DNA from 2 places in the Aestuariirhabdus sp. LZHN29 genome. Region 2 is predicted to be linked to the other one. Evidence: predicted binding sites of a transcription regulator. Region 2 holds the regulator's gene; the other holds the start of a gene.
The links. The regulator FNR, encoded in region 2, switches genes on or off when oxygen is low (the NO sensors DNR and NnrR bind a similar motif). The targets are predictions, from matches to a motif close to TTGATNTANATCAA.
Positions count from the first base shown of each region.

Region 1 (11,515 bases), on a different contig from region 2:
GAGGAGGACGATGCTGACCGGGTGCAACTGATGACCCTACACGCCTCCAAGGGACTGGAGTATCCCCATGTTTTTATGGTTGGCATGGAGGAGGAGTTGTTGCCCCACCGCACCAGTATCGAGGAGGATAATATCGAGGAGGAGCGTCGCCTCACCTACGTCGGCATCACCCGCGCCCGTCAAACCCTGACCCTGACTCTGGCGGGTATGCGCAAGCAGTATGGAGAGGTGTTCGATACGACCCCTAGCCGCTTTCTTGACGAGCTCCCCCCCGAAGACCTGATCCGCGAAGGCTGGGGAGAAACCGCTACCGCAGAACAGAAACAAGCCAACGCCACCAGCCATCTGGACGCCATGCGGCAATTGCTAAACCGTTCCTAAGCGGTGGCGGGTTGCGTGCCCCGAAACTTCCTGCTTCAATCAGCCTCACCCTTTGCGGAGCCCATCCATGAGCCTCTGGAAAAACCCACAAACCCTGCAGCAGATCAATCAACAGGGGCGCGACTCGTTAATAAGCCATCTGGGAATTGAAATCACCGAGTTGGGTGACGACTATCTGGTGGGTACCATGCCGGTCGATAAACGCACCCACCAGCCCATAGGTCTCCTCCACGGCGGCGCATCGGTCGTGCTGGCCGAAACCCTCGGTAGCACCGCCGCCAATCTGGCCGCCGCCCCCGACTGCTATTGCGTGGGGCTGGAGATCAACGCCAACCATCTCTCCGGTATGCGCTCGGGCACCCTCATCGGCACCGCCAAAGCCGTACATATCGGGCGCTCGACCCAGGTCTGGGAGATCCGCATGGAGACTGAACAGGGCAAAGCGGTCTGTATCTCCCGCCTCACCATGGCGGTCCTTAAAAGAGCCTCTGAAAACTAGCGCTGACAGCGCACCGCTGCGACCCCTATTGGCCCGATTTGAGGCGGGTCCAGAGGCGGGTTTGTTGACGCTCGAGTTTGCGCAACACCGGCTTATGAATAAACAGCTTCCCCATCACCTCGGGGTCGGGGAAGATCCCTTTTTGATTACGGATCTCTTCATCCACCAGCGCAATAGCGGCATCATTGGGAGTGGCATACGCCACGTAGTTGACGATCCCCGCCATCACCTCAGGTTCCAGTAGGTAGTTGATCAGGGCATGGGCATTGTCGGGATTGGGCGCGTCCTTGGGAATTCCCATCATATCGAACCAGATCGGAGCCCCCTCCTTGGGAATGCTGTAAACGACACTGACACCACTGCCCGCCTCATCGGCACGGTCGGCAGCCTGCAGCACATCGCCGGACCAACCCACCGCAACACAGATATCACCATTGGCCAGGTCGGCGATGTACTTTGAGGAGTGGAAGTAGGTGATGTAGGGGCGTACCGTCTCCATCAGCTCAGCGGCTCGGGTGTAATCGGCGGCACTCATGCTGTTGGGGTCGAGCCCCAAATAGATCAGCGCCAGTGGCATCATCTCATCGGGTGAATCCATAAAGCTGACGCCACAGCTTCCCAGTTTTTCCATATACCGGGGATCAAACACCAGCGACCAGCTATCAACAGGAGCGTCCTCGCCTAGCGCCGCCTTGACCTTCTCCTCGTTATAACCGATGCCGGTGGTTCCCCACATGTAGGGGACACCGTATTGATTGCCCGGATCGGTCACTTCAGCCAACTGCGCCATCAGCTTGGGGTTCAGGTTTTTCAGATTGGGGATCTTGCTCTTGTCCAGGCGCTGGTAGATACCCGCCTGGATCTGCTTGGCCATAAAGTTATCCGAAGGCACCACGAGATCGTAGCCGGATTGTCCGGTGAGCAACTTGGCTTCCAGCACCTCATTGGCATCAAACACGTCATACACCACTTTAATCCCGGTTTTTGCCTCGAAATTGGCGGTGGTGTCCTCGGCGATATAGTCGCTCCAGTTGTAGACGTTCACTGTGCCTTGGGCCATGGCCATGGGGGCCAAAAGCGCCGCCAGTAATGGTGCGCCGAATCGAAGGAGTGTGTGCATGAATCCTGTTTCCTTAACGGTGAGTATCGTAAACATAAAAAGGGCCGGCAGGGTAACAGAAACGCTGCAACGAGCAAGCCCTCTGTATGCCCGTATTGACCAGACTAGACTAATACCCCAAGTCCTGCTGTTGAGCATAACTCGCTACGACTGACAGGGATGTCAGGAGTGTCGATTGTGCAGGAGCAACCATCGACCGGCAGGGATGTCAGGAGTGTCGATTGTGCAGGAGCAACCATCGACCGGCAGGGATGTCAGGAGTGTCGATTGTGCAGGAGCAACCATCGACCGGCAGGGATGTCAGGAGTGTCGATTGTGCAGGAGCAACCATCGACCGGCAGGGATGTCAGGAGTGTCGATTGTGCAGGAGCAACCATCGACCGGCAGGGATGTCAGGAGTGTCGATTGTGCAGGAGCAACCATCGACCGGCACATAAAACCTCCCGCGGGGGTGCCGGGGAGGTTTTTCGGGTCGGGGTTAATTAGCGGGAAAGACCGCTCATAAACTCAACCGCAGAGGCCAGCTCATCATCGCTGCAGGCAGCGCAACCGCCCTTGGCGGGCATCGCGTTGATACCACTGATAGCGTGGGCCACCAGCTTATCGAACCCACCGGCTTTTTCTACGCGGGCTTGCCACTGGGCACTATCACCCTGCTTCGGTGCGTTCAGCACACCCGTGGCGTGGCACGCAGCACAGGAAGCATTGAAAACCTCTTCGCCACTACGACCGGCGGCGGCCGCTGCGCCCCCGGCGCTGGCACAGGCATCACCCTGCACACAGATTTCACCTAACGGCTTAATACGCTCGGCAATGGCTTCATCGGCCTGGCTAACAGAGGCCAGCATCAAGCCGGCGATACAGAGTGCGCCAAAGGCGCCTTTTTTCAACATCTCAATTGCTAAAGCCACGCAGCTTCCCCTCATTGGTTGGATGTATCTGACCATTATTTGATCATAGGAATTTTTTGCAGGGCGATTATAGACCATTCTCTGCGCGCCACAAAGCAAGCCTCTCAGAGGGTGACAACACGCAGTGCAATCAACAACAACATGACCCCGGTCACGCGATCAATCAACTGCGCCCGCGCCCTGAGTCGAACCAGTACCGATGGGCGTGATAGCACCAGCGCGACCAGGCAATACCATCCACCATCGATCACAGTCGGGGTCAGCACCATCACCAACACCAGCCAGGACGAGGTCTCGGGTTCAACGAACTGGCTAAACAGGGCGATAAAAAAAATCATCAGCTTGGGGTTGAGCAGGGAGATCATCAACCCATCCCGCGCCGCTTGCTGCCAGTGCTGATCTGCAACAGCCGATGACTCCTCGGTGATACTACCCGCCGAGCGCAGGGCCTTGATCCCCAGCCATGCCAGATACGCGGCCCCTGCCCAGCCAAGCAGCTGCTGGCCAACGGGATAGAGTGCGAACAGTGCCGCCAGCCCGGTAACCGACAGCAACGCATAACAGCCCACCCCGAGGGCGTGGAATACGCCAACCACCATGCCGTGTCCCCGGGAATGATTCACCGTATGGCGCACCACCACGGCCAGGCTGGGGCCGGGTGACATTGCCCCCAACAGGCAGACCCCGACCAGCGCTAGCCAGGCCGTCCAGCTCATGACAACCCTTCCGCAGAATGAGGGTGCGGCGGGGGCACTAATGATTCCTGCACAGATATAGGGCGCACCACTGCGGTGAGATGCGGCTTAACTGCGGCCGAATCCTGCAACAGAAAACGCACCTCTCCCGCAGCCTCCTGCTGCCAGCTCATCAGCGCCTCTCCCGGTAAGTAGAGCGGGGTTTTAAAATCACAGTCGACCTCCAGCGCCACTGGCAGTTCGGCCATCTGGGCCTGCAGTGTGCTCAGGCAGCGGGCTTTGCTCCACATACCATGCATAATGGCGCGGGGAAAACCAAACAGGCGTGCGCACAGGCGATGAAGGTGGATGGGATTATAATCACCGGCACTACGGGCGTAACGCCACCCCATATTCACCGGTAGAGACCAGCGTTCACGCAGCGGGAGTGGAGCCAGTGGGTCGGGGGCCGAACGGGCCCTGGCGACCGCCATTGCCGGATTGCGGTAGAGGTTGACGCTGCAGCTCTGCCACAGGGTTGTCCCCTGCCGGCTGAGCCGGGTATGAAGATCAAATTCCAGCCCGCGCCCAGACTCACGCTGCGCGCCCAACCAACACTCGATATCCACCACCTCGCCGGGGTCTATCGCCTCCAATACCCGGATGCGATTGCGCAGGTGCACCAACCCCAGCAGTGGCAGTGGAAACTCGGGGGCCACCAGCAGGCTTAGCTGCATGGGAAAATTTAACAGGTGGGGATAGCAGATCGGCAGGGGGCCGGCTTCGCCACCGGGATCCATAACCAACGCTCGGTAATCTTGCAGATGAGCAGCATCGATCTTCACCCCTTCTACCCGCACGCCCAGTTCCGGCAGGGTGCAGGATTTTCCGACGCTCTTCCCCTTGCGGCTAAACAACGCGCGGGCAAACAGGGGGGGCAGCGATGGCATAGCGGTGACTAACACGGTACTAGATCCTTGCAACGTCTCGGTTTCAGGGCGCAAACGGTAACACAAAGTGAAACCGGCTGCCCTTCCCCAGCTGGCTCTCGACAGCAATTTCGCTGCCGTGGAGTTGCAAAATTCGGCGGCTGATCGCCAACCCCAGACCGGAGTTGCCGAACCTGCCCGAAACCGCATTAGCGCCGCGATAATGGGGCTCAAAGATATGGGGCAGATCCTCACTGGCGATGCCGGCGCCGGTATCGCAAACGCTGACCCGTAACCCTTGCGCTGTGGTCGCGATCTCTACCCAGACCCGACCTCCTCGATCACAGTGCCGGATAGCGTTTTCCAGTAAGTTGGTAAGCACTCGCTCCAGCTTTTCGATGTCGGCCATCAGCTGCAACGACGGGTCCCTCGGTTCCACCGCGAGGGCGATCTCACGCTGCTGAGCTTGCAGGGACAATTTCTGCAACAGGTCCTGCACCAGTTCGGCGATCGCAACCGGCTCTGGGTGTACTGCGCTGTCGGCACTATCGAGGTGTGCCAACTCAAACAGCTGCTCTACCAATGCACTGACTCGATGCCCGCTGTCCAGCGCCACCTGCACCAGCTCAGCGCCTTCGGCACCGGCATAGCGAATCTGCCAGGTTTCCAGGTACCCCAGCAGCGCTGCCAGCGGCGTGCGCAGGTCATGGGATACGTAGGAGACCAGCTCGCGGCGCAGGGCATCGCTGCCTTTGACCCGCAGATACTGCTGCTCCAGCACCTCCACCAACTCATTGAAGGTGGCGCCCAGGCGTTCGATCTCATCCGGACTGTCGGCGCGCCACCGATGGGGGGTGGGCACGACCTGCTCGAAGCCTCGCTGGCGATACTGGCTCATTTCGCGGGATAACCGTCGCAGCGGGCGGGTCAACAGGGCAAACAGCAGCAAACTGACCAGCAACCCGAAGGCCAGCGCCGCCAACGCCCCCCACACACCCAGCTTGACGATATGGCTCTGCTGCAGCAGCGCCATCAGGTCATCGTAGGCTTCACCACCAATGATGATATAGAGGTATCCGGCCAGGCGTTCACCATCGCGAATCTCGGCCACCGAAAACACCTTTTGGCGGGAGCGCGAGCGGGGGTCATCGCCCATAATAGGCAGCATCTGACTACCGGCAAGAAACGCCTTTATCGGCTGCAGGCCAACCGAACTCCTCTTTATTCGGTCTTTGTCGGCAGAGTAAGTGGTCACTTTACCGGTGGGATCGAGCAGATAGAATTCGAAGCTGGGCCCCAGAATCATCATCGAGTGAAAGCGCTGGCGCAGGGCCTCATGATCAATCTCCCCATCGCGCACCAGCGGATTATCCTGCACCACATGAAGAGCCAGGTCGCGATGCAAACGCTGTTCAACTTCGTCCTGATAGGTGCGCGTCAGCTGTTGGGCCAACGCCATCAATAGCACCACCAGCAGCAGAAAGCTGGTCAACAGTGCCAGCGACAGCTTGCTGTAGAAGGTAGCAAAACGCGTCAGCATACAGGCTCCGGAACATCGCAGAGTTTGTAACCTACCCCCCACACCGTTAGCACGTAGCGGGGCGCGGAGGGTTCGGACTCGAGTTTATTGCGCAGGCGATTAATGTGGGAGTTAACCGTATGCTCGTAACCGCTGTGCTGATAGCCCCAGACGGCATCGAGCAGCTCCGTGCGACTGAATACGGTGCCCGGCTGGCGCGCCAGATAGAGCAAAAGATCAAACTCGGTCGCAGTTAACTCCACGGCACGGCCAGCTAGCGCCACATGCCGGCGCTGCGGGTCGATAGCCAGCTCCCCAATAAGAATCTGCTGCACCTCCGGTTCGGCCCGTTGGCTGAGCATATCCACCCGCCGCAGCAGCGCTTTAACCCTCGCCTGCAGTTCGCGGACCGAGAAAGGCTTGGTAAGGTAATCGTCCGCACCCAGCTCCAATCCAACCACACGGTCGGCTTCCGAGTCTCGGGCGGTGAGCATCAGTATGGGCAGGGTTCGCTGTTCAGCCCGCAAACGACGACAGAGTTCCAACCCATCGATTCCCGGCAACATCAGATCCAGCACCAGCAGGTCGTACTGAGCCTTTAGCGCCAACGCCAAACCCTCGACACCATTGTCACAGCCGTCGACGGCATGATTGGCGTCGGCCAGATTCATCACCAGCAGTTTATTGATGTCGGGATCATCCTCGATCACCAGAATCCGTTTCGTCATGCCGCCCTCTCGGCCTGTCGGCTTAAACGGCCCTCTCCTGAAAGCCAGTGGCAACCAGTATGGTTGACGCTATGCTTGAAGTTATCACGAATGTGTCACGAGATGTCATGATTCCATAAAACCGCCATACAGCCCCTTTCCCCCTTCGCGGAGCTTGTGCACACTGCTTCATAACAGGCCGAGCCTGACCCAACACCTGACACCGGGAGAGTTCCTATGAAAAACCTTGTCACCCTTGCTGCCGCAGCCCTGCTCATACTCGCAGGCAGCGTCTACAGCACACAGCCAGAAAAGAGTGGCATGGCCATGAAACCGGCTATGCCCACGACCGGCACTGTCGCCACGTTCGCGGGCGGGTGTTTCTGGTGCACTGAATCCACCTTCGAGAAATACGAGGGTGTCACCGAGGCGATCTCCGGATACACCGGCGGCCACCAGGACAACCCCAGTTACAAGCAGGTTTCCAGCGGTAAAACCGGACACGTGGAAGCGATTGAGGTGCACTACGACCCCACCAAAATCAGCTACGATGACCTGCTGCAGATCTTCTGGCGCGAGATCAATCCCACCGACGGCGGTGGCCAGTTTGTTGATCGTGGCTACCACTATCGCCCGTTTATTTTTTACCACGATGATAGCCAACGCAGCGCCGCCGAGAAGTCGATCGCCCAGATGAACGCTTCAGGGCGTTACCCAGAGCCGATCCTCAGCGACATGGTGCGCGCCGCAGAACCTTTCTGGCCGGCGGAGGAGTACCATCAAAACTATTACTCCAACAACCCGATTCGTTATAAGTACTATCGCTATAACTCGGGCCGCGACCAGTATCTGCAAAAGGTGTGGGGCGACGATATTAAGTACACGCCAGGAAAAATGATGAAGACGTCCATGAGCGAGCCGATGCCGTCGACTCAGAAGAGGAACCTGACCATGAGCGATTTTGAAAAATTCATCAAACCCGATGCGGAAAAACTGCGTCAGTCACTGTCGCCCGAGCAGTTTAAAGTAACACAGCAGGAGGGTACCGAGCCTCCCTACAGAAACGAGTACTGGGACAACAAGCAACCGGGTATCTATGTGGATATCGTCAGTGGAGAGCCGCTGTTTTCATCCACGGACAAATACGATTCCCAGAGCGGCTGGCCCAGTTTTACCAAACCGCTGCATGAGGAGCTGGTAGTACAAAAAACGGATTTCAAACTCTTTGTCCCCCGCACCGAATTGCGCAGCCGCTACGCAGACTCTCATCTGGGCCATGTGTTTGATGATGGACCAGCCCCCACAGGAAAACGCTACTGCATCAATTCGGCGTCGCTGCGATTTATACCCAGCGAGCGACTGGAGGAGGAGGGCTACTCACAGTACAGCTCCCTCTTTAAATAGCCTGATCCCGCTACCTTAAGAGATAAAAAAAGGGCCGCATAAAGCGGCCCTTTTCGTTACTCGTTTCGCGTAGATTTTACTCCGCAGGCGCAAGCAATCCGGTGAGGGCTCTCGCATGTTGCAGCGCCTCCTGCCCCCGGTCCGTCAGATAGCCTCCATCATGGCGGTCGATCAACCCCTTATCAAACAGATTCTGGGCTGCTTGCACCAATTCAGGGGCGGCATCGTTGTGCACCTTAATGCCCTCCTGAATGCTGTCCGGACTGAACTGCATCAGCACTCGTATCTCTTCATACAGCGTTTGTGACAATGGCATCTTCTACTCCTTTGATTCCATCAAGATAACCCAAATCCCGGCTTAGGCGGTTGCTGATCCGACAGCGCCAGCCACCCTCTCACCAGACGGTAAATAAACCAGACTCCAACCACTAGCATTATCAACCACCCCACCATTAACAGCGTGGTAATACCCCCAATAATGCCCCACAACAACCCAAACAGAGCGCTACGCAACTGCCAACGGGCATGGATGCGCGCAAGATCACTGCGAAACTCGGCTTTCCACAACAGGTTAAACAGCAACCCTGCAAAAAAGGTGATCCCTACAAAAAAAGAGGCCGCATAGAGCGCATAGATAATGGTCAACCGCTGGCTCTCTTGCGCCGATAGCGGCTCCATCACAAACTGGGCATCATGGGGAAATGAGGGGGTTTCCCCTGAGGTAGGATCGGGCTGTTCGCTCATGGTGCGATATGACTCTGACGGCAATAAATTCACTGTAACAGTGCACCCCTTGCCTGTCACTCCCCCGCAACACTCAGGAGTCTGGGGGCGGGACAATAAGAGCTTGCTCACAAAATCAGACACTGGTCCTGTTCCGCTCGCCCAACCCGCCAAAAAGTTAACATATATCAAAGCATCGATGACTCAACCGCCCCTATAGTGTCAGCAGCACTCGATGATGGAGTACGAGTGAGGCCTAAGGAAAACAGGCAGGATCGCACACAGGAGGATGTGACTTATGGAGAAGCTGGCATGGATCAGCGAACTGGACACCGGTATTGATATCATCGACGAGCAACACAAGCGCATCGTCAACTACATCAACCAGTTACAGGACGCTCACGAGAGCAGGGACCGGGAAGCGGTCGGAGATGTGCTCAATGAAGTGGTGGATTACACCATCTCCCACTTCGCCTTTGAAGAGGCGTTAATGGAACAGGCCGGATACTCATTCTGCGCTCCCCACAAAAAGGTACACGAACTCTTTATCAGCCGCGTAGATCGCTTCTCCAAACGCCACGAAGCGGGGGAAGATGTGGCCGAAGAGCTGCTTATAACCCTGCGCAAATGGCTGCTTAATCACATCAAAAACGAAGACGGTGACTACGTCGAAGCGGTGCAGGATTACCAGCGCCGTATGCGTCACGAGCATCAGGGTTGGCTCACCCGTTCGTTGCACCGCTTCTTCGGTTAACCCTCAGCAACAAGGCACCAGGGAGCCCCCCTGATGCCTTGCTTATTGCTACGCCTTATCTGCCTGAAAACTCCAACAACCGTTTTCAGTGGGCCAATGTGGCGGTGTGGACGCAGTTGCGACCGGCATCTTTCGCCTCATAGAGCGCCGTATCGGCGATCGAGATAAAATTCGCGGCATCGCTGGGCTTATGATCCCGAGCACTGGCAACACCGATACTGATAGTCACCCTAAGACCGTCAACTTCGGTTTTTTCAATATCCGAGCGCAATCGCTCTGCCAACACCCCGGCGCCTTCCAGCCCCGTATTGGGCAGAATGATCATAAACTCTTCACCACCATAGCGGCAGGCAAAATCGACACTGCGGCTTAACCTGCGCATCTCGCGGGCGATCGCCTGCAAGACCCGATCCCCCTGCTCGTGACCATGGTTGTCGTTAAACTTTTTAAAGTGATCGACATCGAACATCAAAATCGATAGCTCCGAGCTATAGCGATAGGAGCGCTCCAGCTCGGCCTTCAGGCTCTCATCGAGAAAACGACGATTAAACAGTCGTGTGAGCGCATCCGTATTGGAGAGTGCGCGCAGCTCCTCTTCGAGCCGTTTCTGGTTGGTAATGTCGCGCAATAACGCCGAGGAGCCAATAACATCCCCCTGCTCATTACGAATGGTCGCGATGGAGGTGCTCAGCATGTGTCCCTTGTACTCATAGATAATCGGTTCCAGCGACTGATCCGACAGCTGCAACCAGGATTCCATCAGCACCTCATTGTCGAACACGCGCTTAAAGCCCTCGCTCACAATCTGCTCGTGGCTCTTCTGCAGAAGCTGTTCGGCGGCGGGGTTCACCAGTACCACGTCACCGGCGGCGTTCGTTACCACCATCCCCTCCTGGGCACTGAGAATGATGGTCGTCAGTTTATTCTGCTCATGGTGCAAACCCAGGTAGGTAGTTTGCAGCTCGCTGGACATTCGGTTAAAGCTTTGGGCCATTGATCCAAGCTCGTCCCTACCCAACACCGGCACCTTCTGACTCATATCTCCTCGCGACACCGCCTCCATCGCGGAGGTCACGCGATTGATCGGCTGCACCACGGAGCGGCGTACCATCCACCAGGTGACCAGTAGAATCAGCAGCACCGAGCCCGACAACACCAGCAGGGATTGTTGCCAGGTTTTTTCTATCTCGGCGTCAATGCGGGCCAGGGTTGTGGTCAGTTTAATAACGCCGCGAATAGAGTGATTATCGCCATGACATTTTTGGCATTGCTGTTTATTTTCAATGGGCACCAGATAGGTAAGGAAGCTCTCCCCGCTGGCGGTTTTATCGTAATACCGCACCATCTGCTGACTGGATAGAACCTCTTGCAAGCGCAGATTATCCGCCGCGAAAATGGGCACCTGCTTCTCTTCATCGCGAGGGAAAAAATCCTCCTCGCCACGGTAGCGATTGACTGCATTTATGGTGCTGTTATCCCGAAAAGCCTCCATCCCATTGGTGCGCATGATGCGAAACTCATGCACATCGGGAATGGTTCGCAAGCTGTTGGCAAAGGCCTGGGCGATGTCGGCATAGCCCGCCAGCATCACCGCTTCGAGTACGTTGATGACACTGCTGGTGATCTTGTTGGCGGCCTCTTCGTTTTGGGTGATGATGCTTTGCTGCTGCTTCTCGGTATAAAACAACACCATGGTAACGAGGCCGGCAACCACGACGGCCCCCACCACCACGATAATTCGATGACCGATCTTTCTGAATGTCACACTGTCTACTCCAGCATCCGACTCATTAGCCAGCGTATAATCGTTTGGTCTTGGGGCCACCCCATTCAAGACAGCGCCCCTCAGGGTTCAATCGTGATGGAGCCATGCATGCCACGATCGGCATGGTCA
Region 1 covers NZ_JBNIEU010000001.1:697,710-709,224, forward strand. The annotation lists gene rep (DNA helicase Rep) at 1-381, shown strand, start outside; gene ACP3PW_RS03355 (hotdog fold thioesterase) at 449-880, shown strand; gene ACP3PW_RS03360 (polyamine ABC transporter substrate-binding protein) at 906-2,000, opposite strand; gene ACP3PW_RS03365 (c-type cytochrome) at 2,483-2,911, opposite strand; gene ACP3PW_RS03370 (LysE family translocator) at 3,016-3,627, opposite strand; gene ACP3PW_RS03375 (MaoC/PaaZ C-terminal domain-containing protein) at 3,624-4,550, opposite strand; gene ACP3PW_RS03380 (sensor histidine kinase) at 4,579-6,054, opposite strand; gene ACP3PW_RS03385 (response regulator transcription factor) at 6,048-6,761, opposite strand; gene msrB (peptide-methionine (R)-S-oxide reductase MsrB) at 6,978-8,144, shown strand; gene ACP3PW_RS03395 (TIGR02647 family protein) at 8,221-8,460, opposite strand; gene ACP3PW_RS03400 (DUF4870 family protein) at 8,481-8,888, opposite strand; gene ACP3PW_RS03405 (bacteriohemerythrin) at 9,166-9,621, shown strand; gene ACP3PW_RS03410 (sensor domain-containing diguanylate cyclase) at 9,707-11,386, opposite strand; gene ACP3PW_RS03415 (multicopper oxidase domain-containing protein) at 11,467-11,515, opposite strand, start outside.
Region 1: a site for FNR is predicted at 9,046-9,059, ahead of ACP3PW_RS03405 (bacteriohemerythrin). Genes of this name have one in related genera too.

Region 2 (11,515 bases):
ACGGCTGATGGCGATGCCCTATACTCGTCACTGTATCGGCTGTGCGGAGCGATTGCAGGGTTAATCGCCCACAGCCCGGCTTTTTGGAGGTACTCCATGCGCACAGGTTTTTGGTTCCTCGTGATGACGCTCTGCTGGAGCGGGTGGGCCAACGCGGCAGACAGTTACGCCATGGAGTTCGTGCTCTATTACGAGGGTAAGCAGGAGGATTACCAGTATCGGAACCGTTTCGATAAACCCTACAGTGCCTTTTCCGGACGGGAAGTCAGCTATGTGAAACACGTCGAAACCAGTATTGCCTCCGATACCGTAGTGACAAACCTGACCTCGGGTAAGGTAGATGACGGGTTCAGGGTTAGTTTTACCCTTAAAAATCCTGCCTTTAATATTCGCCAGTTGGCGACGCTGGAATACACCTTTTCCCGTACGCTGCTGCTGTCCCTGAACGAGCAAGCCAGCGGGGTGCAGGTGCCTGAAACCCGGGTTATGCAGGGTCAGGGCGTCATCGATATTAAACCGGGCGAATCAACCCTGATCCACGAAGATGCCAGCGCCGGCTTTCGGATAGAGGCTCGCTTTACTCCTCATTAGTTTTTGCACGGCGGGCAGAGGCGTTCCACAGCCGCATTAACTGTCCGATACAGCGCTCCAGCAGCTCCGGTGCTTGCTCCATGGCCTGCTCAAGCGAGCAAACGCCATCAACAATACTGTGGATACTGGTAATCCCCTCGGCATGGGTTTGTTCGGCCCCTTCACCTATTTTTCCGACGATCGCAATCACCGGTATCTTGCGTGGGGATGCCATACGGGCCACGCCTACAGGAAGCTTTCCCTCCAGGGTTTGGTAGTTGATCTCACCCTCACCGGTAATGATTAAGTCGTAGTGTTCACGGTCGAGGCGTGCTTCGAATTTGAGGGTGTCGGCGATAATCTTGAACCCTGGTTTCAGGGTGGCGCCCAAGGCAACGGCCAGCCCCGCACCGAGTCCACCGGCGGCACCACTGCCGGGCAGCGAAAAAAACTCGGGAGCGCATTTACAGTGCTGACAAGCAACGCTAGCAAATCGAGCGAGCGCGCTCTCCAGCACCTCCATCTGCTCGCTGCGAGCTCCTTTTTGGGAGGCATAGATGGCGGTAGCGCCGTTTTCACCGAGCAACGGGTTGGCAACGTCACACGCAATGTCGATACGGGCGTCGGCGAGTCGCGGATCCAGCTCGCCTAGATCGATACGGTTCAATAGCAGCAGCCCTTCGGCCCCGGCCGGGATTGGGTCGCCGTTGTGGTCGAGGAGTGTCGCACCCAGCGCGCAGAGCGCACCGGCGCCCGCGTCGTGGGTAGCGCTGCCGCCGATCCCCAGAATGATCTGCTTGCAGCCACGGGAGAGAGCGTCACGGATTAGCTCGCCGGTGCCAAAACTCGTAGTGTGCATGGGGTTGCGTTGGGGCGGAGGCACCAGAGGTAACCCGGAGGCGCTCGCCATTTCGATAATGGCCGTGGCGCCATCGCCGAGAATGCCATAACTGGCTTCAACAGGATCACCCAGTGGCCCCGTTACCGACAGGCTGACCCTGGTGCCTCCGGTATTGGCGATAAGGGCATCAACGGTGCCCTCGCCACCGTCGGCTAAGGGACACCGATGGACGATGGCGTCGGGCAGTTGGGTAAGAATAGCCTCTTGTGCAATGTCGCAAAACAGGGCCGCGCTGAGCGAGCCTTTAAAGGAATCCGGTGCAAGCAGTATCTTCATAAATCAGGGCCTTGAGAATCAGTCCCCTTTTTATCAGTATCCCGCCTGCAAGGCTATGTCAGGAACGCATTAGGCTGCTCGTGTGCGCGGGTGGCAATTCATGAAGCGCGTGCCATCCGGGTCGGTTGGGTGGTAATAATGCCACCAGATGGCAGCCAGGGCTTCGGTATCTGTGGTCTCGATTCCAGCCAGATTTGCTCCGCAGCGTAGGTAATTAAACCACGCGATTGCGGTAGCGTAGGCCAGGTTATAAACCAGTTCCTGATGGGGTTGGCTGAAAAAAAGGCGCTGGCTGGCGAAGCCCCGGACCCGGCTTGCCAACTCGGGAAAATCGACCAGGTAATCGTCCCATACTCTTTGGTGAACTTCCGCTGAGATGCGATAAAGCCCTAACCCACCCTGTTTACCATAAAGCTGTTCCCCCAGGTTGCTCTCGGCTGCAGCCGTGCCAACCAACAGCTGCTGGGCGGCGGCGCTATAGTGGCCGCACAGCTCCAGTGTGGGTTGAATAATATGTTGTCCTAACTGCTCTGCATCAATTCCCATCGGTTCACCCCCCAGTGTCCCTATGAAGCCTGCCGTCGATGATTAAAAGACAATTAAGTTAGCAGGTGAATTTGATTCTAGACTTAAAATGCGCCTCTAACATCCTGTTTTTAAATGTTTTTATTGTTTTTTGGAATGTTTAGTTATGTGCAGAGCGAGTGGTTAGGCGATTTGCCTCTTTAGGGGGAGATGAGTGAACAGGAAGCGGGTGCCAGGGCCGGCATTCAGGTGGCCCCGTTCGAGATTTCTGGCGGGCCTCAGAATGCACAGAGCGTGTAGGTGGGGATGCCCAGGTCTTGTAAGCGCTGGCTGCCGCCGAGGTCCGGCAGATCGATAATTGCAGCGGCTTCGTAGATGTTGGCGTGAAGTGATTTTACCAGTGATGCGGCGGCACAGAGGGTACCTCCGGTGGCAATCAGATCATCCAGCAGCAGTACGTTGGCACCTGCTGGAATGGCATCTTTGTGCACCTCCAGTATCGCTTGGCCATACTCAATGTCGTAAGCCTCCTGCAGGGTCTGGGCGGGTAACTTTCCCTGTTTTCGAAACAGCACCAGCGGTTTGTTCAGCTCGTAGGCCAGTACCGAACCCAACAGAAAACCACGGGCATCTAGGGCACCGATGTGGGTGATCTCGGACTCAACATAGCGCTGAATCAGGCTGTCGGCCACCATCCGCTGAGCCTTGGGAGAAAGGTAGAGCGGGGTGATGTCGCGGAACGTGACGCCGGGCTTTGGCCAGTCCGGTATCGGGCGTACAAGAGACTTTATAAAAAACTCATCAAAGATCATTCAGTGTTTCCCGGCGGTTAGCCGTTTTGCGCCGCATCTTTGGCTGGATCAAGTAAACGACCGCCCGCGAGGGCACAAAGGCGCTCCGCATCGGTAATATTGATATCCTTTCCATTCGCTTCGATCAGGCCGCTGCGTTGAAAGCGGGTGAATACCCGGCTGACGGTTTCCACCGCGAGACCCAGATAGTTACCCATTTCGTTGCGCGACATCGATAGGCGAAACGCGTGTGAGGAGTACCCTCGACGCCTGAAACGGGCGGAAAGATTGACCAGGAACGTGGCGATGCGCTCATCGGCGTTTTTCTTGCTGAGCAGCAACATCATCTGCTGGTCATCGCGGATACGTCGGCTCATTAGTAGCATCAGCTGTTTTTGCAGCTTGGGCAGTTTGTCCGATAGCTCGTCGAGTTTTTCAAAGGGGATCTCACAGATCATGGTGGTTTCCATCGCTTGTGAGGAGACCGGATAGGTATCTCCATCCATGCCACTGAGTCCCAGTATTTCGCTGGGCAGCTGGAATCCGGTGATCTGCTCTTCACCCTCGTTGGTTGAGGTGTAGGTTTTTAGCGCTCCCGACCGAACGGCGTAGATTGAGGTGAAGGGGTCCCCCTCCAGGAACAGGTGTTCGCCTTTTTTCAGTGGGCGACCGCGCTTGATGATGTCATCGAGCTGGTCGATTTCGTCAATTGCGAGGGCGATAGGCAGGCAGAGAGAACTCAGGCTGCATTCCTTGCAAGCGACGCTATTTACAGTTTTAACGTTGAGTTTAGAGCTCATAAACGGCAGCAGCCCCTTCGAGTGTCAGGTTGTTATCGCAAACATTGTAGGGGAATTCGGTCACAAAACAAAACCAAAGTGCAGCTTCTTTGGTAGCGTCTGTGTAGAGCACCCACTGCGACGGGCTCGGAATGAGAGCATGAGTGGGGAAATAGGGGGGGGTGGCTGTGCCCCAATCGGGGCACAGCTCATTTGAGGTGGCGGCTAGATGACCTTGGAAAAACGTCCCTTATTACTATCATGTCCCAGATAATGATCAAACTGCATGCAGATGTTGCGGATCAGCAGTCGACCACGACCGGTCACCTCGATACCGTTGCTGTCGATGGTGATCAGGTCATCATCGACCATAGGCTGCAACTGCTCGAGTTCTTTTGCGAAATAGTCGCCAAACTGAATCCCCCAGCGCGCTTCAATGGGGGCAAATTCGAGCTGAAAGTGGCAGATTAGCTGCGAGATTACCGCCTGGCGGATAAAGTCGTCTTCGTTCATTACCAGCCCACGCTTGATCGCAAACTCACCGCTTTCGATGCGATTCATATACATCTTGATATCGGCGTGGTTTTGGCTGTAGGAGCCATTCACCTGGCTGATGGAGGAGACGCCCATGCCGACAAGATCGCAGTGGGCATGGGTGGTGTAGCCCTGGAAGTTACGGTGCAGGGTGCCGGACTCCTGGGCGATGGCCAGCTCGTCATCGGGGCGCGCGAAGTGATCCATACCGATATAGGAATAGCCCGCTTGCAGCAGCCTTTCGGTAGTGTTTTGCATGATCGCCAGCTTCTCGGTTGAGGAGGGCAGGTCTTCAGCGTTGATGCGGCGCTGGGGCATAAAACGCTCGGGCAGGTGGGCGTAATTGAATACCGACAGGCGATCAGGCGAGATCTCGATCACCCGCTCAAGGGTTTTCATAAAGCTGGCTTCGGTCTGGAACGGCAGGCCGTAGATCAGATCGATGTTGATAGACTGGAACTGCAGGGCGCGGGAAGCATCGATGATAGCGATGGTATCGGCTTCGGATTGCTCGCGGTTCACCGCCTTTTGTACTTTGGGGTCGAGATCCTGCACGCCGAGGCTGCAGCGGTTAAAGCCCATTTCTCGTAGGGCATTCATGGTGGCCCAGTCGGCTTCGCGCGGATCAATCTCGATGGAGAAATCGCCCTTGCTTTCATCCACAAGATTGAAATGCTGGCGGGTTTTGGCCATCAACGCTTGCATCTGCTCGATACTGAGGAACGTTGGGGTACCGCCGCCCCAGTGCAACTGTTCAACGGTCTGCTTGGTACTGAAAAGCTCTGCTTGCATCTCAATTTCACGGTGCAGGAGCTCCAGATAGGGGATCGCCTTGGTGCGATCCTTGGTAATCACCTTGTTGCAGCCGCAGTAGTAGCAGACATGAGTACAAAACGGGAGGTGGAAGTAGAGCGACAGGGGCGTATTCTTTTCTACGCTCTGCGCAGCGGCATCGCGGTACTCTTTGATGCTGAACAGTTCATGGAACTGGACGGCAGTAGGGTAGGAGGTGTAACGAGGACCGGCGCCTTCGTAGCGCTTTATCAGGTCGAGATCCCAAACCAGCTTGTTGCTCATTGAATGTCCACTTTCAGTCGTTAGTGTCATGGGGTGTACGACGACTTGAGTCATCGCTGTGATTAGACGCAAAGTCTAGCCACTGGTTCCGCTAATTGTGTTGATACTCATCAACTGCCAGCGGGCATCTGCTGAAACAGTTGTGTTAACCATTGTTGGTGAGGACCCGGCAGGGTCCAGAGGCCAAATACGATGACCAGCATACCAGCAAGACCCCGAGTTGTCTGGTTCCGCATCACATGAGTGATGCGGGATGAGACCAGTCCCGCAGTCAGCAGTAAGGGTAACGTACCGGCACCAAAAGCAAGCATCAGTAACGCAGAGTTGAGTGCGCTGCCCTGGGTTGCGGTCCAGATCAGGGTGCTATAGACCAGCCCGCAGGGTAACCAGCCCCAGAGGGCTCCGAGCAACAGCGCCGAACCCGGTGTACGCACGGGGAGCAGGCGGCTGGCATAGGGCGCCAGCGGTTTCCACAGTAGGCCGCCGAGCCGCTCTATCGCAACCAGTCCACGCCACCAGTTGGCGAGGTAGAGTCCCATGGCAATCAGCAGGAGCCCCGCCACTGTGCGCATGCCGATAATGACTGTGCTGCCCTGTTGCTGTAACGCCCATCCGAGGCTGCCCATTAACGCGCCGGCGATGGTGTAACTGGTGATGCGGCCGATATTATAACCCAGCACGATCGGCAGCAGGCGCTGTGGGGTGGCGTTGGGAACTCCCGAACCGAGCGCTGCCATGATTCCCCCGCACATGCCGATGCAGTGGGCGCCTCCGAAGATGCCCAGGGTGAATGCGGTGATTAGCAGGGGTATCTCAATCATCGCGGGTGTCGTCTACTGACGGTGCCCCGGGTGCAGTATCTGCCGGTGGTTTCTCTCCAGTGGCCGATTCGGCAGGGTGGGAGGGCAGTTCATCATCAAACAGGATGCTGTGGGCGGGGCCTTCGAGGTCGTCGAACTGACCGTTGTCTACCGCCCAGAAAAAGATCCACACGCCCAGTCCTACGAATAGCAGTGCAATGGGTATCAGCAGGTAAATCGATTCCACAGCGGGCTCCGTGAGTTATTGAGGGGGCGTGCCGGGGGATCCCCGGCCGAGGCGCAAAGCATTACCAACCACCACCAGTGAACTGGTCGCCATACCAATAGCCGCCATCCAGGGGGCGAGCACTCCGCTGGCAGCGAGGGGCAACGCCAACAGATTATAACCCAGCGCCCAGGCGATGTTTTCGCGGATGATTGTTCGAGTTTTTCTGGCGCTGCTGAGGGCGTCGATGATCTGCTCCAGGTTTGCGGACATGAGCACCATATCTGCGTTGGTTTTGGCCAGGTCAGAGGCGCTGCCCATGGCGATGGAGATGTCGGCGGCGGCCAGTACCGGCACATCGTTGATACCATCCCCGACCATCAGTATGCGGGCGCCGCTGCGCTGTAGCTGCTGCAGATGCGCCAGTTTGATGTCGGGGGTTGCGGAATCCAGCGCGAAAGGGATATCCAGTTGCTCGGCCATGGATTGAACAACCTGTGTAGAATCACCGCTCAGTAGCTCGACGTGATAGCCGCTGCGCCGAAGGGCGGAGAGTGTCGGGGCCGCTTCCGGGCGCAGTTGGTCATTAAGCCGAAACCAGCACAGAGGTGTCCCATCGCACGCGAGCAGAAGCCATTGACCCTCCTCTCTCGGGGGAGTAGGTGCCGTACCGTCGTTACCCGCAAACGATGGCGTTCCCAGTCTGTAGCGTGCGCCGTTGATCTCCCCCTCTACCCCGCAACCGGTAACGTGCTGTAGTTGCCCCGCGGCGGCGATGCCAGAACGTTGAAATACCCGTGCGATGGGGTGCTCCGATTCAGCTTCCAGTTGCGCCGCAAGCATCAGACAGTGCTCCTGATTGTGGTGCGTCAGCGGCACAGTCTCCTCAAGGCTGAGTTTTCCCCGGGTCAGCGTGCCGGTTTTATCGAACAGAATATGGGTGACACCGTTCAACCCCTCCAAAACGTGTCCCCGGGTTACTAGCAGACCTCGGCTATGGAGGTAGCCCGTTGCGGCGGTAAGGGCGGTCGGGGTTGCAAGGGAGAGGGCGCAGGGGCAGGTAACTACCAGCACCGATAAAGTGATCCAGAAAGCGTCGCCGGGGGCACGCAGGTACCAGAATAGGAACACCCCGAGTGCGGTCATGAGGACGGCGGCCACAAACCAGCTGGCCACGGTGTCCGCAATTCGCGCGGCCTTGGGTTTCTCCTGTTGGGCTCTGTCCAGCAGGCGCACGATGGCCGACAGGCGGGTGTCGGTGCCAATATGGGTAATTTCGACCAGTAAGCTATTTTCGGCGTTAGCGCTGCCTGCAATCACGGAATCACCAGGCTCCTTGCGAACTGGCAGGTACTCACCGGTCAGGGCTGACTCATCGACGCTGCTGCAACCTTGCAATACGACGCCGTCGGCAGGAATATTCTGCCCGGGGCCGACACGGATTTGATCACCCTCGGCCAGTTCTCCGATGGCGATGCGCTCCTCCCCCTGTGCACAAACCCTGATGGTGCTGGCAGGTAGCAGGCTCAGGAGTGCGTTACCACTGAGGTTGGTGCGGTGACGGGCCCGCATCTCCAGAAAGCGCCCGAGCAGTAGCAAAAAGGTGAACATGCAGACCGAGTCAAAGTAGACTTCGCCGCCGCCGAACAGCATCGCCCAGCTGCTGGCCAGGTAGGCCCCCCCGATGGCGATCGAGACCGGCACGTCCATGCTCAGGTGGCGGGTCTTTATATCTCGCCAGGTGGCTTCGAAAAACGGTCGCGCAGCGTAAAACACCACGGGCGTTGCGACAATGAAGCTGACCCAGCGCAGGAAGTCCCGATGAACCGCTTCCATCCCCTGCATGGCGCCGGCGTAGAGCGCTATGGCGTACATCATCACCTGCATCATCCCGATGCCGCTGACGGCAAGGCGCCGGATAGCGAGCCGGTTTTCGCGCCGGACGATAGCGTCTTGCTGGCTCGGCAGGTAGGGGTGGGGTCGATACCCTATGGCGGCGATACGTTCGAGCAGATGACTCAATTTAAGATCGGCGGGGTGCCAGCGGATGTTGGCCTGATGGGTGCTGAGGTTGACGGTCGCGGACTCTACCGCGTCAAACTGGTTTAACTGCTGCTCCAGCAGCCAGATGCACGCCGCACAGGTAATTCCCTCGATAATCAGGGTGGCCTGCAGGGAGCCATCTTCGTGGGCGTGAACAAAGCCTTTTTGCAATGAGGGGTGGTCGTAGAGCCTCAGCTCCTCGCGATAGTCATCGGCAACGGGCTCCGGCGTTATGGCCAGACTCGAACGGTAGCGATAGTAGTTTCCCAGTCCGCCCTGATCGATCGCTTCGGCCACCACCTTGCACCCCATGCAGCACATGGGTTGAAGCTGACCCGATATGCTGGCCTCAAGGCGGGGGCCGCCGCGGGTGGATTCGCCGCAGTGGTAGCAACAGGCTGAGTGCTCAGCCATTGTTAGCAGGTAATCATCACAATCAGGAGCCGAAATAACCGATCTGGAAGCGGTTTCCCGCCTCGATATGCTGCTGGGACTCGATTAACCAGCCCTTTTCGGAGGGCTTGTAGGAGTCTTGTGTCTCGATGGTCTCCAGATGAACGTAGCGCCGACCCTTTATCTGCTGCGTTAACTGGCCAATGTAGCGGCCGGGTGCAATCTGTCGAATGTCGATAACCTGATCCTGACTGGCCAGAGTGGGGGAGAGGAAGCTCAGGCGTAACACCGAAGGTAACAGGTCATCCTTGCCGCCGACCTGAAGCGCTACCTCGCCGGTAAGCTCGTCGATCGTAACGGTGGCCCCGATCTCCAGTGCTTCAGCGCGCTGATTGCGGGCGATAACTTGGTTGATCGCCTTGCCGTCCCGGTAATACTCATCTTTGACCAGGCTGTCCTGGTGCGTGAAGGCGACGATGAGCATCGTCGTACCCAGGCAGACCGATGCCATGGGAATACCGACGATAAACCAGAACCAGCCTTGGCGATACCAGGGGGCTACCGCTTCGTGGGTCTCTTGCAACGGGGTGTGATTCATAAGGTATTGCTCATAGTACGGCACATAATGGAGTGGCTGGCCGGTTCGCTCTCGGCTCGATAGGGTGCAGTCATCATAGATTGGTAGGGCCGATAAACCGACTCTCCTGTTTGCCCGCAACACGGTTGTCGTCGACAGAGATCACCTCAAACTGGATATCGGCGGTGCGAGTGGTGATCTGCTGTGGGTCGACCTGCAAGCGCACAGGCACCGAAGCGACATCACCGGAGCGCACCAGTACGGTCTCCTCACCCTCATAACCCAGCCCCTTAAGACCACTTGCGGTGATCTGGAAGTGGTGGTCGCGCCCATCCATATTGGCGATTTTGAGGGTGTAGACGTTTTCAATCATGCCCTGGCTGGTTTCGCTGAAGAGACTGTTGCGATCGCGCAATACCTCCATCGACAGCGGTATACGGGTATTGAGGGTATAGGTCACCATCCCGATCATAACCAGCAGCACGGCCAGGTATCCGATCAGGCGTGGACGCATGATGTTGGTTTTACCCCCGTCAAGGTTGTGTTCGGTGGTGTAGCTGACCAGTCCCCGGGGGTACTCCATTTTGTCCATGATCTCATCACAGGCATCGATGCAGGCGGCGCAGCCGATGCATTCGTACTGTAGGCCATCGCGGATATCGATACCTACCGGGCAGACATGGACGCATACCTTGCAGTCGATACAGTCGCCGAGACCCTGCTCCTTGTAGTCGGCTTCCTTGCGCCTGGGGCCACGGGCCTCTCCTCGCGAGGGGTCGTAGGAGACAATAAGGGTATCCTGGTCAAACATGACCGACTGGAAACGCGCATAGGGGCACATATAGATACATACCTGTTCACGCAGGAAGCCGGCGTTGACGTAGGTACAAACGGTGAAAAACAAAATCCAGAATACTGCCCAGGAGTTTATGTCCAGCATCAACAGGCCGGGGACCAGGTCTCTGATAGGGGTGAAGTAACCGACGAAAGTGACTCCGGTGGCGAAAGCAACCACGAACCAGATGGCGTGCTTGGCACCTTTACGCAGAAACTTGTTGGCGCTCATCGGCTCCTGGTCGAGCTTGATGCGGCGGTTTCGCTCACCTTCGGTGACCTTTTCGGCCCACATGTAGATCCAGGTATAGACGCTTTGGGGGCAGGTATAGCCGCACCAGATTCGACCGGCCAGTACCGTAATAAAAAACAGGCCAAAGGCGCAGATGATCAGCAGCCAGGAGAGGAGCATAAAGTCCTGGGGCCAGAAAGTGGTGCCGAACAGGTGAAATTTTCGCGCAGGAAGATCCCACAGTATGATCTGCTCACCGTTCCAGTTGACCCAGGCCAGGCCAAAATAGAGCAGAAACAGAAACCAGCCACCGACCAGTCGAAGGTTGCGGAAGATTCCCTTAAACGAGCGGGTGTAGATCTGCTCCCTTTTTTGATAAAGATCCACAACCTCAATGGTCTCGACAGGATCTTTACCAGTTTCCTTAGGGTCTACAGGTGTATTCATTGGGCATCCAGACTAAAGCGATCAAAGGCCCTGATGGGCAAAATCGAGTGAGGAGAGTGTACCGGTTTTCCATAACGCTGTGCATTCACGCTGCGCAATAATTCTCGCATTGCGTATTGAAGCCGTGTGTCGGGCGTGTTTTTGCCACAGCGTTATGAAAAACCGGCTGCCCATGAAGGGCAGCCGGAAAACTTTACTTATTCGACAGGCTATAGATGTAAGCAGAGACGAGGTGAACCTTGTCTTCCCCTAGAATATCGTTCCAGGGAGGCATTACACCGTTACGACCGTTACGGATGGTATACGCCACACGGGCGGGTGATGAGCCGTAGAGCCACACGTTATCCGCGAGGTTCGGTGCACCCAGCGCCTGGTTGCCTTCGCCGGCAGCGCCGTGACAGGCCGCGCACGTCGCGTCAAAGACCTTCTTGCCTGCGGCCATTTGGGCTGCATCGGCGTTTACCTCAAGACCACTGAGCGAGCGCACGTAAGCCGTTACATTGGTAACGC
Region 2 covers NZ_JBNIEU010000002.1:1,002,671-1,014,185, forward strand. The annotation lists gene ACP3PW_RS11440 (TraR/DksA family transcriptional regulator) at 1-64, shown strand, start outside; gene ACP3PW_RS11445 (hypothetical protein) at 97-591, shown strand; gene ACP3PW_RS11450 (glycerate kinase) at 578-1,747, opposite strand; gene ACP3PW_RS11455 (hypothetical protein) at 1,817-2,293, opposite strand; gene ACP3PW_RS11460 (adenine phosphoribosyltransferase) at 2,551-3,084, opposite strand; gene fnr (fumarate/nitrate reduction transcriptional regulator Fnr) at 3,102-3,863, opposite strand; gene hemN (oxygen-independent coproporphyrinogen III oxidase) at 4,068-5,453, opposite strand; gene ACP3PW_RS11475 (sulfite exporter TauE/SafE family protein) at 5,564-6,274, opposite strand; gene ccoS (cbb3-type cytochrome oxidase assembly protein CcoS) at 6,267-6,500, opposite strand; gene ACP3PW_RS11485 (heavy metal translocating P-type ATPase) at 6,516-8,936, opposite strand; gene ACP3PW_RS11490 (FixH family protein) at 8,959-9,513, opposite strand; gene ccoG (cytochrome c oxidase accessory protein CcoG) at 9,587-11,005, opposite strand; gene ccoP (cytochrome-c oxidase, cbb3-type subunit III) at 11,199-11,515, opposite strand, start outside.